3 regions of the Proteus columbae genome follow, and region 3 is predicted to be linked to each of the others. Evidence: predicted binding sites of a transcription regulator. Region 3 holds the regulator's gene; each other region holds the start of a gene.
The links. Region 3 encodes Fur, which represses iron uptake genes when iron is present. Its sites were predicted from a motif close to ATAATAATGAGAACNACTATCAA; they were not measured.
Positions count from the first base shown of each region.

Region 1: a site for Fur is predicted at 2,634-2,656, ahead of exbB (tonB-system energizer ExbB). Genes of this name have one in related genera too.
Region 2: a site for Fur is predicted at 2,292-2,314, ahead of feoA (ferrous iron transporter A). Genes of this name have one in related genera too.

Region 1 covers NZ_CP043925.1:657,271-661,939, forward strand. The annotation lists gene F1325_RS03080 (class I SAM-dependent methyltransferase) at 1-330, shown strand, start outside; gene F1325_RS03085 (DedA family protein) at 492-1,160, opposite strand; gene metC (cystathionine beta-lyase) at 1,286-2,476, opposite strand; gene exbB (tonB-system energizer ExbB) at 2,806-3,816, shown strand; gene exbD (TonB system transport protein ExbD) at 3,823-4,251, shown strand.
Region 2 covers NZ_CP043925.1:3,858,751-3,863,419, reverse strand. The annotation lists gene feoB (Fe(2+) transporter permease subunit FeoB) at 1-1,898, opposite strand, end outside; gene feoA (ferrous iron transporter A) at 1,947-2,183, opposite strand; gene F1325_RS17955 (DUF4026 domain-containing protein) at 2,594-4,033, opposite strand; gene yihI (Der GTPase-activating protein YihI) at 4,259-4,669, opposite strand, start outside.
Region 3 covers NZ_CP043925.1:1,099,303-1,103,971, forward strand. The annotation lists gene chiP (chitoporin ChiP) at 1-154, shown strand, start outside; gene F1325_RS05100 (DUF817 domain-containing protein) at 716-1,555, shown strand; gene fur (ferric iron uptake transcriptional regulator) at 1,684-2,130, opposite strand; gene fldA (flavodoxin FldA) at 2,320-2,847, opposite strand; gene ybfE (LexA regulated protein) at 3,121-3,429, opposite strand; gene ybfF (esterase) at 3,641-4,423, opposite strand.

The DNA of each region.
Region 1 (4,669 bases), 440 kb from region 3:
AAAAAAGGCGGTGTCTTGATGGCGAGTTTTTATAATCCCGTTGTTTTTATTGATGATAGAGATCCGCAATTGCGCTCACAGGGATTAATAAGACCGACTTACCGATTACCATATAGCGATCAAGGTTCACTACCTTCGGAGATCCTGCAAGAAAAAGTCGCAAAAGGTGATGGACTTGTATTTGGTCATTCTTTAACTGACCTTATTGGTGGGCAGCTAAAAGCGGGTTTCTTATTACAAGATTTTGTTGAAGATTTTGCCCCTCATGCTCGTTTTCTCGTTGATAGTTATATTCCAACGTTTATTGCGTCAAAAGCCATTAAGCTTTAACGACATACAGATTAAGGCAAAAAGATGACGGTGATAAATATCAATGAATTTTTACTGAGATATTAAAAAGATAGGAGATAAGACAATGAACAACTGAACTTTTGAGGTATTAGATGATTAAAAACGCCATTATGATGATTAACATAATGGCGTTTTTTTAATTACTTATTACTGGTACTATTTTTACGATGGCGAATATACATCACAATCGAACCAATTAAACCTGCACTTAAGAGTAATACAGGTAATGTCATCAAAATATTCATGACTAAGGTTTCATGCTTTTGAATAAAAGGAATAAGATTTAGTACATAGCCTAAAGAAACAATAATCCCCACCCATAAGAAACCACTTAACCAGTTAAATATTTGAAAGCGACGTTGTTGTAATTCTGATAAGCCAGCCAGCGTCGGTAATAATGTACGCACGAACCCAATAAAACGACCCAGTAATAGCGCGTATAACCCTTGGCGATGGAAGAGATCATTTGCCTTATGATGATATTGCTCTGGTAATTGAGCCATCCAACGTTTAACTATTTTTGTATCACTTAGCCAGCGGCCCTGTAAAAATCCGAGCCAACTCCCAATACTCGCGGCAGCGCCTAATATAATGATAGTCGGGAAAAAGTGTAAAACACCTTTTGCAATTAAGGCACCGCAAAGAATAAGCAGTGTATCTCCTGGTAAAAATGCGGCGGGTAATACCCCGTTTTCCAGCATAATAATAACAAAAAGAACAATATAGATAACCCACAGCACATTTGGATTAGCTAACACCATATAATCGTGTTGCATTAGCGCGTGAATGATCTCTTTTAATGTACCCATTAGCGAACTCGCATTAAAAAAGGACTTTATGTTCGCTATTCTAACGCAAAATAAAGAGAACAGTTTGATTTAATCCCTGTGGAACCACAGGGATAGATTTTTTTTAATAAAAAATTCATTCTTTATTAAGAAATACGTAAAAAGGCTTGTTCTAGATCTTCAATAAGGTCATCTACATTTTCTAATCCAATATGAATGCGAAATAGTGTTCCCGTAAATGTTGGCTGAGTTTCATATTGGCGCATCGCTTTAATATCATTAGGTTGATAACCCAAAATTAAAGATTCAAATCCTCCCCATGAAAACGCCATCTTAAATAATGAGAAGTTATCCAAGAAAAGTGCAAATTCTTCAGTGGTTAGGATTTTCCTTAAACTAAAAGAGAACAACCCATTGCTACCAGAGAAATCACGTTGGAAATATTCATGTCCTGGGCAAGAGACTAAAGCAGGGTGATAAACATTATCAACTAAAGGATGTTGTTTTAACCAGCGAGCGACTTCTAATGCACTTTGTTCGTGTTGTTTCATCCTGACAGGTAATGTTCTTAATCCTCTTGTTGTCATATAAGCAGTATCAGGATCAACACATTGACCTAATAAATAGGTATTTTCACGTAACTGCGCCCAGCAACGTTCATTAGCCACAGCAAAACCTAACATGCCATCAGAGTGACCATTAATATATTTTGTGGCAGATTGGATTGAAATGTCAGCACCCAATGTTAGTGGTTTAAGCAGTAATCCCGCCGCCCAAGTGTTATCAATCATAATAATGATTTCAGGGTTATATTGGCGCACTGAATTGACTATTCCTTGTAGATCTTGAATTTCCATCGTGATTGATCCTGGAGATTCAAGAAAAACGATTTTTGTTTCAGGAAGTAGCAATTGGCTGATCTCTTTGCCGATTAAAGGATCAAAATAAGTCGTTGTCACTGAGAATTTACGTAAGATCTGATCACAAAAATTTTGAGTTGGATCGTAGGCAGAGCCTGTAACAAGAATATGAGCACCTTGCTCAATAAATGCGAGTATAGATTGCGTAATCGCAGCTGCACCTGAAGGAAATAATGCGCAGCCTGCACCTTGCTCTAATTCCGTTAAAGCTTCTTGTAAGGCAAAATGTGTGGTTGTACCTCGACGGCCATAAAAAAGCGTACCTTCCGCTCGTTTTTTCGTTGCTTCACGTTTTTGTGCAACGGAATCAAAAATAACGGATGATGTTCGTTGTATAATTGGGTTTACTGCGCCTTGGGAATATTTTTTAGCTCGACCAGAAAGGAGGAGTGAGGTTTCTTGTTTTTTTAGCGTCATCCTTAATACCTTCTTTTAATTGATGGTGTGTTTACCTCAAGTTAATTCATTTTTTGGATAAGTACAAAAGGCTTGCAGAGTAGTTGATAAAATTTCACGTTACGTGAAAGAACGATAATTTGTCTTAAAAATCGACAAATGAAAAAAAAATAGCCAAATAGTAATGATAATTACTATCAAAATGCTTCATGTTTGATATCATTTGAGCGTTTTCTCTTTCCTGATGGCAAACAGGATGATTGTAAGCGAACGATTTTGGGTAAGTAGTGAAGAAAAAGCTTCATTACTGAATAAATAAATAGATAAAAAAGAGAGTAAAAGGCCAACTGATGCGTAATTTGACAGCTTCTATTCTATTGGCAATCGGTCTGACAGGCTCTGCTTTTGCGGATACGATTCCTGCCACACCAACTGAACAGCCAACTACTGCTGCCGTTTCTTCAACAGCTTCTACACCGGGAACAGCTACACCAACAACTGCTACTGCTTCAACGACTTCTACAACGGGTAATGAAGTGAAAGCAGTAGGTACTGAAACCACTAAGCCTGAAGGTGAAAATACACCTGTAACAACGGCTGAGAATTCAGAAAATGTACCTTCAGCGACAGAAAATACACCATCAGAAGTACAACCTGAAATGGTTGCTGGTGGTGGATTCGCTGAAGATTTATCTGTAATGGGCATGTACCGTAATGCAGACTTAGTCGTTAAAAGTGTCATGATTGGCTTATTGTTAGCCTCTATTGTTACTTGGGCACTATTTTTCGCGAAAGGAAGTTACTTGATCTCACTGCGTCGTCGCTTAAGAAATGAGACGGCTCAGTTAGTTGAAGCTAAATCACTTAACGATGCGTTAGCGATTAGCAAAAAATTTGGTAATAAGAGCGCAACCGCTGATCTCTTTAATGATGCAGAATTAGAGCGTACTTACTCTCAAGAAAGTAAAGTGGCATCAGGCATTAAAGAGCGTGTTGAAATGCGTATGGAACGTCGCGTTGCAGCAATTATTCGTGAATTAGGTCGCGGTAATGGTTACTTAGCCACAATCGGTGCAATTTCTCCCTTTATCGGCCTTTTCGGTACGGTTTGGGGGATCATGAATAGCTTCATCGGTATTGCACATTCTCAAACGACAAATCTTGCTGTTGTTGCACCAGGTATTGCAGAAGCGCTATTAGCAACCGCGATTGGTCTGATTGCGGCAATTCCAGCGGTTATTATCTATAACATTTTTGCTCGTATGATCGCAGGTTATCGTGGTGAAATTGGTGATATCGCAACAGGTGTGGTGACATTAGTCAGCCGTGATTTAGATATCGAAAACAGCAAAGCAAGGTAATGAATTATGGCAATGCGTCTTGGTGATGATTCAGGTGATGATAATGAATTGCATGATATCAATGTGACGCCTTTTATTGATGTCATGTTGGTTCTACTCATTATCTTTATGGTGGCGGCACCTTTAGCTACTGTTGATATAAAAGTAAATTTACCCGCTTCAAGTGCTAAACCACAACCTCGTCCTGAAAAGCCTGTTTATTTAACGATTAAGTCGGATAAACAAATTTTCATTGGTGAAGAGATGGTCACACATGAAACGATGGCGAATGTGTTAGATACCATGACACAAGCAAACAAAGAGACAACAATCTTTTTCCAAGCTGATAAAACGGTTGATTATGAAACGTTAATGTCGGCAATGGATTCGCTAAGAAAAGCGGGTTATCTCAAAGTTGGACTAGTGGGAATGGAAACCGTCTCTACGGGTGGTTAAATTTTAGCAAATAAGCTATTTATTTAAGTATTATTACTCTATTTTAAAAGCACTTTATTTGTCGTTGTGAAATGATGAATAAAGTGCTTTTTTATTGTATAGAAGAAATAGAGTTTATATTTTTACCGTTTTTAATGGTTATCGATATTATTAATAAAATTGAGTTAGAATAAAATTTAACTTTAGTGTTAAATAAGATTAATAATAAGTAGATTAAGTTTATGAGTAAACGATTAATTAAATTTATTGAGTAATGGCGGGCTGAATCAATTAATGCTAAGTAGATATCATTATTTGAACTCCTATAACATTAATATTCATTAACTCTTCATTTTTTTTCATTTTTAGATTTGTTTAGTTCGACATTTTAAAGTTAAATTTATCTATAACCTTATGATTTATAATGTCTTTATGTAAA
Region 2 (4,669 bases), 1.4 Mb from region 3:
AAGGTTTCTTTTAAGCTATCCCATGTTTCACCAAAGGCGTCACCAATTTCGCCCCACAGGTCGAATTCTTCAGGATCAAAAGGCTCATTAACAATACTTTCTGCGGTATAGAGGGTATTTAATGTTCCTACTACCACTTCTTTTGCCATTGCACCAGTGACTAAACCAACCGTTGCTTGCCAGTTATCGTTGTGAACACCAATAGGTTGCAGTAATGGTGTGATCACTTTACTGACAGAAGCTAGCGCTGAATCATTGATGTTATCCGCAGGTTTACCTGAGAAGGTAAAGCTGTTTAGCGCACCAATAAACATACTGGCAATAATAATGACTTTACCTGCACGTACCACGAAGCCTTTTAGACGTTGCCATGTTTGCATCAGTAACGTTTTTAGGTGAGGAACGTGATAAACCGGCAGCTCCATCACGAAAGGTGAGGCTTCACCACGCATAATGGTGTGTTTTAGCAGTAAGCCTGTGAGGATAGCAACCACAATACCCAGAAGATAAAGTGAGAAAACAACACTTGCGCCATTTTTACCAAAGAAAGCAGCAGCAAACACAGCAAAAATAGCTAAACGCGCACCACAAGACATAAACGGTGCCATCAATACGGTGATCAGACGTTCTCTTGGTGCATCTAGTGTACGCGCACCCATAATGGAAGGTACGTTACAGCCAAAACCGACAATAAGTGGTACAAATGATTTACCAGGTAAACCCAGAGCCTGCATCAATCTATCCATCACAAAAGCAGCTCGCGCCATATAACCTGAATCTTCAAGAATAGATAAGAACAGGTACATCATCCCGATTTGTGGCACTAATGGCAGAACGGTATTGATACCACCACCGATACCTTGAGCAAGGAAAATGGTCAGCCATTCAGGGAAGTTAAAGGTTGCACCAATCCATTGAATACCATGGATAAAGATAGCTTCAGAGCCACCTTCAAAAGCAGGCTGTAAAGCACCACCAATGTTAATTGCTAGAACGAACATTAAATACATAATAAACAGGAAGATAGGAACACCTAACCAACGGTTTAATATCACTTTATCGATATTTTGCGTCAGAATATTCGGCTTAATGGCTTCCATATTAATCACGGTATGACAGATACGCTCAATATTTTGATAACGGGCATCTGCAATGACTAATTCAGGTTCATTGTTATGCTCGTCCTGAATGCGTTGACGGATCGTTTTGATATCTTCTGTCGTGATTTGGGCGCGTTGATGGGTATAGATATCCCCTTCTAAACACTGTAATGCCATCCAACGACGTTGCTGTAAATTAAACTCATCGTGATTAATTTTTTCAGCAAGTGCCTCGACTTCATTAAGTAACCATATCGGATAAGACGTCAGTAATTCTTGTGGTTTTTTCTTTTCAGCAGGGAAGGTATCAATGGCTTCTTTGAGCTTATCAATTCCCGATGCTTTGGTTGAAACCATTGGAATAACAGGGCAACCCAGTTGCTCTGAAAGTGCCTTGATATCAATTTGCATATCTTGGTGTTCTGCAATGTCGAGCATATTTAATGCCACGATGCACGGAATACCAAGCTCAAGTAGTTGCAATGTCAAATAGAGGTTACGCTCAAGATTTGATGCATCAACCACGTTAATCAGCATGTCTGCTTCATTACTTAAAATGAAATGGCAGGCAATTTGCTCATCAAGCGATGTCTGTTCTGAGATTGTCGTTAAAGAGTAAGTGCCGGGTAAATCGACGAGCTCAATTTTATGATTTGCAGTTGTGAAACGACCAACTTTGCGTTCGACCGTTACACCCGCCCAGTTACCCACACGCTGGCGAGAGCCTGTTAACTGATTAAAGAGTGTTGTTTTACCAGCATTGGGATTACCGATAAGGCCTATAGTGAGAGGAGTCATAATAGTGATGCCAATAGTTGTCTTGCCTGGTTGAATGAGAAATAACGATTATTTTTCGTTATGAACCACTTCGCTAAGATTAATGAGTGCGAGATCTTTTTTTCTCAAAATTAGGGATACTCGGTGCGTTTCTATTTGAATAGGATCACCCAGTGGTGCGATACGAATAACGTTAAACACAGCGCCAGGTAACATACCTAAAGATAATAATTTCTGTCTGTATGCAGGGCTAATCTGAGGTGAGTAGCTCAAGATTTTATAACTGTGATTTGGGATCAGAGACATGATTGTCCTTCCACGAATATTGATACAAAGAATAATGATACTGATAATTATTAATGTGTATGAGAATTCACATAATAATATTAAGGTTAATTATAATAAATATTTTTAATGCTAATGAGAATTATAATTATCCTTATTGGGTATAATTTAGCCTAGTCTATGCATATCTGCACTTGATTTAAATCAACCAGAGAAAAGATATTGAGATGAAAATAGGCTGTTTACCTTATCTGTTACTAGACAAAAACAGAATGTGAAGAGTTGAAGTGTCAATGTAGCAATAAAATAACAATTAATTAATGATATTAACGGGTCACAATATGACAGCAGATTTTAAGGCGATTAGCATGGCGAGCTCTTCATCGTTTTTTAAATGAAAAGCTCGCGTTGTTATTGTAAATACCCGCTAATTAGTGAGTTTGCTGGTGGCTAAAAAGTTGGTAAATATTGTTCGGGGTATAACTATCGTCTTCGTATGAAACGACCCAATCAGTTATTAATGCGGTGTTGATAGGATAGATTTCACCTTCTTGCATATCCTCAACATAAAATGGCACGTTGAGTAATTTTGCATAAACGGTGTCTCCATCACGAGACTGTGGCACAAACCACATATGCTCTAGCTCTTCCTCTTCACCATAAGGAATGCCGAACTTGATCATAAACTGCCACGGGTTTTCAGTCTCTTCGGGTTTGTCTTTTCCTAATAATTTGGAGAGAAAACCACTTTTTTTCTCAACAGGCGGTTGATTGTAGTTATCAAACATAGAAACGAAGTATTCCCAGCGTCGCTTGGCTTTTTCAGACATCTCATAGGTTTCTTCATTGCTACGCAGTAGCATCATCGCTTGTTGCTCTTCATAACCTTTAAAGAAGGTTTCTAAAACAGGATTTTCTTCATTGGTTCTAAATAGCATAGAAGAAGGGTGTTGATGATATTCATCACGATCAGCCAAATCACCCAAGAAAACGCCATTTGGTGCGCCTTCAGTGTCATAACGCATCTCTTCTAAAGGTCTAAGGCTACCAAGAGGTGTTGATTGATTAATATGACGAATACCTTCTTCAAAAGGTAATGCGACAAGATACTCCAAACCTGATGATGTTTGACCACACAGCATCGGTTCACCAAATTCAATTTGGCGATGATTAATACTGTTGTTAACAAAGCAGCGGAAGAGATCAGGAATACCATAGTAAGATTCAAGCATACTTGGAATAACTAAATCGACTTCTGTTAAGCCGCAACGCGCTAATCCATGCGTATGGAACCAAAACATAGTTGGTGGATCATTTTCTGTGTCATAGACAGCATGAATAACATATAAGCTTTCTACTTCAGGATAGAGATCGGGCGTTTCTAATTGAAAGCGTATCCACTCAGGTGTTAATGCTTTACCTGCCGCTGATTCATCTAATGCTAAGACCATTTCAGGTGCGATGATATTAAGAAAATTCAGTTGATGGCGATAGCTTGCTAAAGGATGCAAAGTTTCAGTAAAAAGTGTTTCTAATAATAAGTCTTGAGTTGTCGAATTCGCATGCGCGAGTAGTTGTGGTGTAAGTTCATCAGTCGAATACATTGGACGTATTTCGTAATCTTTATCACGAGGGTAAAGACAGACAAAAAAATGTAACTCGTCATCACCATGTTGGCAGCGATAGAAAAAACCATCGTCAATATTTTCACTTAGATAATTTATCTCACCATCAGTGTAATCGGTCTGTTCTTCTAAGCGTTGTTCAATAAGCGCATAGTTTAGTGGCTGTGCAGGGAAGGCCACTATACGAGAGGGCACTTTTTCTCCTTGCCCGGCTGCGATATCTAAGTACTGCTGTCTGTTATCCATATTTTTTATCACTCGTATATTAAAGATAGAAAAATAGGATATCAGGGATAACAAGAGAGGAATAGATGGAGTTATCTGAGCTTGAGAGGGTTATTTAATCTATTGTTAATAATGAGTATTAATGAAAAGTAAAAGAGAGAGCGAGCTATAAAAAATAACGGATATCAATAAGTTATTGATATCCGTTAGATGTAAGGTAATCAAGGAAAATGATTAGCCTTTTGATTATTTACCTTTCAATAATTGCATGATGTCTTCAGTTTTTTCTTCATCGTCATCATCTTCAAACTCAATACCTAGCTCAACCATTAATTCATCAATGCGATCAAGGGTTTTCTCAGTATAAGCCTGCTCTTCTGCGTTGAGTTTTTCACCGTTTTCAAGACGAGACAGTAATTCATCTAAGCGTGCATCGTTTTCTAATAGGTCTAACTCTTGCTCAGGTGTTAAACGAACGGGCTCTACTTTAACTGGCGCAGGTTTTTTCTTCGCAACTTTTGGTGCATCGCCCACAATCAGAGGGATCGGTTTTTTGCTACCAATACGTGGATCTTTCGGCGCTGTATTGTTCGCTTGCTGTTTATTTTCCGCTTCCTGCTGACGGTTACCGGCAGGATTGCCACGGTGTTTCTTTTG
Region 3 (4,669 bases):
AGAAGGTCGCGCTAAAGGTACTCTCTTTAAGCTTCATTATACCCGTTACGATAACCACTCCGATATTCCAAGTTATGACGGTGGTTTTGGTAATATCTTCCAAGATGAAAAAGACGTTAAGTTTAACGTGATAATGCCATTCACTATTTTCTAATATCAGCATAAGGATAAAGTGTATTAATTGCACTTTATCCTGAATAAAACTAAAAAAGCTAAATACGATTACGATAAGTAAAAATAACTAGTAGAAAGATAGAGATGCATTAATTAAGAAGAACCTTACAAATAAGTCTCGTTAATAAAGTGAAGTTGTCAGCAACAGTAGTAAGAAGTAGAAGAGTCGAAGTAAAGAGTCGTTTTAAAATCGCAGTATGTAGTAAAAGTAATGTAGTAAAAGTAATGTAGTAAAAGTAATGAAGTAAAGTCGTCATGTCATGTCGTCTGAGATAAATGTGAGTGGGTTATGTTTATCTCTTGTGCTTCAGTTATTTCGCAGAATTTGCGTAAGGTATTTACCCTAAGTAAAGGCAGTCAGAGTGGGTATCGTAGTGGGGGGGAAATACCTTTATTTTTTCATTCCTTTCTTTTTTTTCGTCCTTTTCATCCTTGTACGTTTTTTTATTCTATGGCAGATTTCTTACCATTCATTTTATCTCACCTTATGTATTATTCCGCATTGAAGGCTGTTCGATAATGCGAGTTTTCAGGAAGAAGCATGTTAAAGCGATTGGATGATTTTTTATTAGAACCACCATTGAAGCCCTTTAAAGGTATAAAACGATTTATTGTTGAATTTCTTTTTTTTGGTGTGAAAGAGGCGCGTTCTTGTTTATTTGCGGGATTTTTCTTTTTTATTTTATTTGCAACGCCAAGTAAAGGTGTCTTTGGTATACCTCGTTATGATGTACTGCTTATTCTCGCTATCGCTTTTCAATTATGGATGGTGTGGGGAAAGCTAGAAACATGGGATGAATTAAAAGCGATTTGTTTTTTCCACATTGTTGGTTTTGTGATGGAGTTATTTAAAACATCAGCGGCAATTGGTTCATGGAAATACCCTGATTTTGCTTACACGAAATTGTGGGAAGTCCCATTATTTACAGGCTTTATGTATTCGGCTGTGGGGAGTTATTTAATTCAAGCATGGCGTTTTTTAAAGGTACGAATTGAACATTATCCACCTTATTGGCTGGCAACATTGGTTGCACTTGCGATTTATATTAATTTCTTTTCTCATCATTTTATTGGTGATTATCGTTGGTATTTAACGGCCTTTATTTTAGGTCTTTATGCTCGTAGTGTGGTTTATTTTACGCCTTATGATACAGAGCGAAAAATGCCCTTATTACTTGCTTTTATTCTGATTGGTTTCTTTATTTGGCTTGCTGAGAATTTTGGTACGTTCTTCGGTGTTTGGCAATATCCAAACCAAATTGGTGCTTGGTCTGCCGTGCATGCAGGGAAGTGGGGCTCTTGGTCACTGTTAGTTATTGTTACTTTTACGATAGTGGTGCATTTAAAACATATCAAACACAGTATTAGTGTGACGAAGTGAATTGATATAGCTTATGTTATCTTTAAGGTGACGTCATTACACGATAATATTGAGGTTCATAGCGGGAGCCAATAAAAAAGGAACTGTTCACAGTTCCTTTTTTTTACTGAGAGATTATCCAGAATGAATTATTTCTCATCATGTGCGTGGCTATCTTCTTTACAATTACCTTCAGCACAATGGCCATATAAATAAAGGCTATGATTGGAAAGTTTGATACCATGACGTTCAGCGATATTTCTTTGGCGTAATTCAATTGCATCGTCTGTAAACTCAATAACTTTGCCACAATCAAGACAAATTAAATGGTCATGATGGTGTTGTTGAGTTAATTCAAATACTGATTTACCACCTTCAAAATTATGTCGGGTAACAATACCAGCATCATCAAATTGGTTTAAGACGCGATACACTGTTGCCAGACCAATCTCTTCACCGATATCGATAAGTTTTTTGTAGAGATCTTCAGCACTGACATGATGGCACTCAGGATCCTGGAGCACTTCCAAGATCTTTAAGCGAGGAAGTGTAACTTTTAACCCAGCATTTTTTAACGCTTTATTATTGTCGGTCATGCGGATTTAATCCTGTTGCTAATGGTGAATTTAATTTTTGTGCTCACAAATGGGCTTTATTCATTAATACTCGGGTGAATAAATAACCTCATTGATTATAGGCATGATATTTAAAAATAAACACCCCACCTATCACACTATCTTAGCACACCATTGAATAATTATCATTCTCAATATTGAGTATTTATATTATCCCAAAATTTCGTCTAGGCTCATTTCTTCTTTGATTTGAGCAACCCAAGCGTCAACACGCTCTTCGGTTAATTCTGGTTGACGATCTTCATCAATCGCAAGGCCGATAAAATGATTATCATCTGCAAGCCCTTTAGAGGCTTCGAAATGATAACCTTCGGTTGGCCAATGTCCTACGATAACTGCACCACGAGGTTCAATAATATCGCGGATAGTACCCATTGCATCACAGAAATATTCTGCATAGTCTTCTTGGTCACCACAACCAAATAGTGCAACAAGCTTACCATTGAAATCAATATCTTCTAGTGTTGGGAAAAAATCATCCCAATCACATTGTGCTTCACCATAATACCAAGTAGGAATACCTAGTAACAGAATATCGAACGCTTCGATGTCTTCTTGACTGGATTTTGCAATATCATGAACTTCGGCATTATCAGCGCCCAGTCTTTCTTGAAGCATTTTGGCAATATTTTCAGTGTTGCCAGTATCACTGCCGAAGAATATTCCTATGATTGCCATAAAGTGAGATAACCTCTTTTATTCTAAATTCGTTATATTTCAAATTGTAGCGTTATTGACTACGTATATTTCCACAAGTCACATACTTCTTGTATGTTTCTAGTGATTCATTCACTTGTCACCTAGCTACACTTCAAAATATTTAGAGTATATTTGTCTGTGTTTGAACAATTACTAGTGAAAGATAAGCATTGTGTTTTCATAATAGAAAACTAAAAACGTATTTTGACGAAAATAGCAGGCTAATTCTGTCGAATTTGTGTGGTTTATCTGCTAACTATTCTTGTTTTGATGCATTTTTAAGGCGTTATTTTGCGCCAATTGCTCTAGTAATATTTCTTCAATAAGTTCACTACGACTGACGTTTCTTTCTGTCGCCAACTCATTGAGAGCATTTACAGCATCTTCATTTAATTTTAACTCAACTCGACGTAAACCATTAACTCTGTCACGTCTTAATTGATTGCGTTTATTAATTCTAAGCTGTTCATCCCGAGAAAGCGGGTTTGTTTTAGGTCGCCCAGGTCTGCGTTCATCTGCGAACAAATCCAGTGTGGTGCGATCAGTTTGTTCTTTTGCCATAAATTTTGCTGTGAAAGGGCGTATACCAATGACTCAATTGCGAAACGCCCAATAATACCCCACATAGTGATGTCTCGCCACTGCTTCCTGAGTTTAACTTATTGTGATTTGGTCTTTTTATCAACAGACGCTATTTTTAAGCACAATAATTATACATTCTACTAAATTATCATTTTTCAGTGACGTTATTTTAAGCTGTTAAGTTTATTAACTAAGCTTTCTCTAAAAAACGACGAATAGCCTTAATAACGGTATCTGGCTTTTCTGAATGTACCCAATGCCCTGTATTTGCGACAACAAAGGCGGTCGCGAGCGGAAATTGACGAGCGATGTTTTCACGATACTCATCTAAAATGTAAGGTGATAAACCGCCACGAATAAATAATACAGGATGATGCCAAGCCGGCACCTCTTGCCAGCCAATAATATCTGAATAAGCATTTTTTATTGCAGGTAAATTAAATAGCCACTCACCATTTTTGAATGATTTGAGTAAAAATTGGATCACACCTTCCTCTTTAATAAAAGGACGCATGATTTCCACAGCATCTTGACGACGTGTGACTTTAGCTTCTGTTACGGCTTCAAGCGCTGCAAAAATTTTGTCATGGCGGCGAACGTTATAAGTAACGGGTGACATATCAATCACAACAATATTTGCAATACGTTCGGGAGCTAATGCTGTCATCGCCATCGCAATTTTGCCTCCCATTGAGTGCCCAATAATAATGGCTTTTGAGATAGTTAAACTGTCAAGCAATGCGAGCACATCTTGCGCCATATCTTGATAATTCATACTTTCGCTATGAGGAGAGTGTCCATGGTTACGCACATCAATTTGTATCACGGTATTATCTTGACGAAGTGCACGACCTAAAACACCTAAATTATTGAGATCACCAAAGAGGCCATGGATCAAGACGATAGGTAAATTAGATACAGGTGTCGTTTCAGGTTGGTGTAATTGATAATTTAGTAATGTATTGAGTTTCATATTAATGACCAAGATGATTGCGATTTTCTTCTATGATGACATGCACAAGATGCTAAGCCAACTTATCGCAATAATATGAAAGAGTAATGAAGTTCAGAAATAATTGATAAGATAAATTTATAAAAAACCATAAAAATGCCATTATCTAGATGTATGTTCCAAACTTATTTAAAAAGTTGAAATCTTGACATTGCTCAAAAATAAATAATTAGAATTTTATATTATTTGGGGGCTGGGATAGTGTGA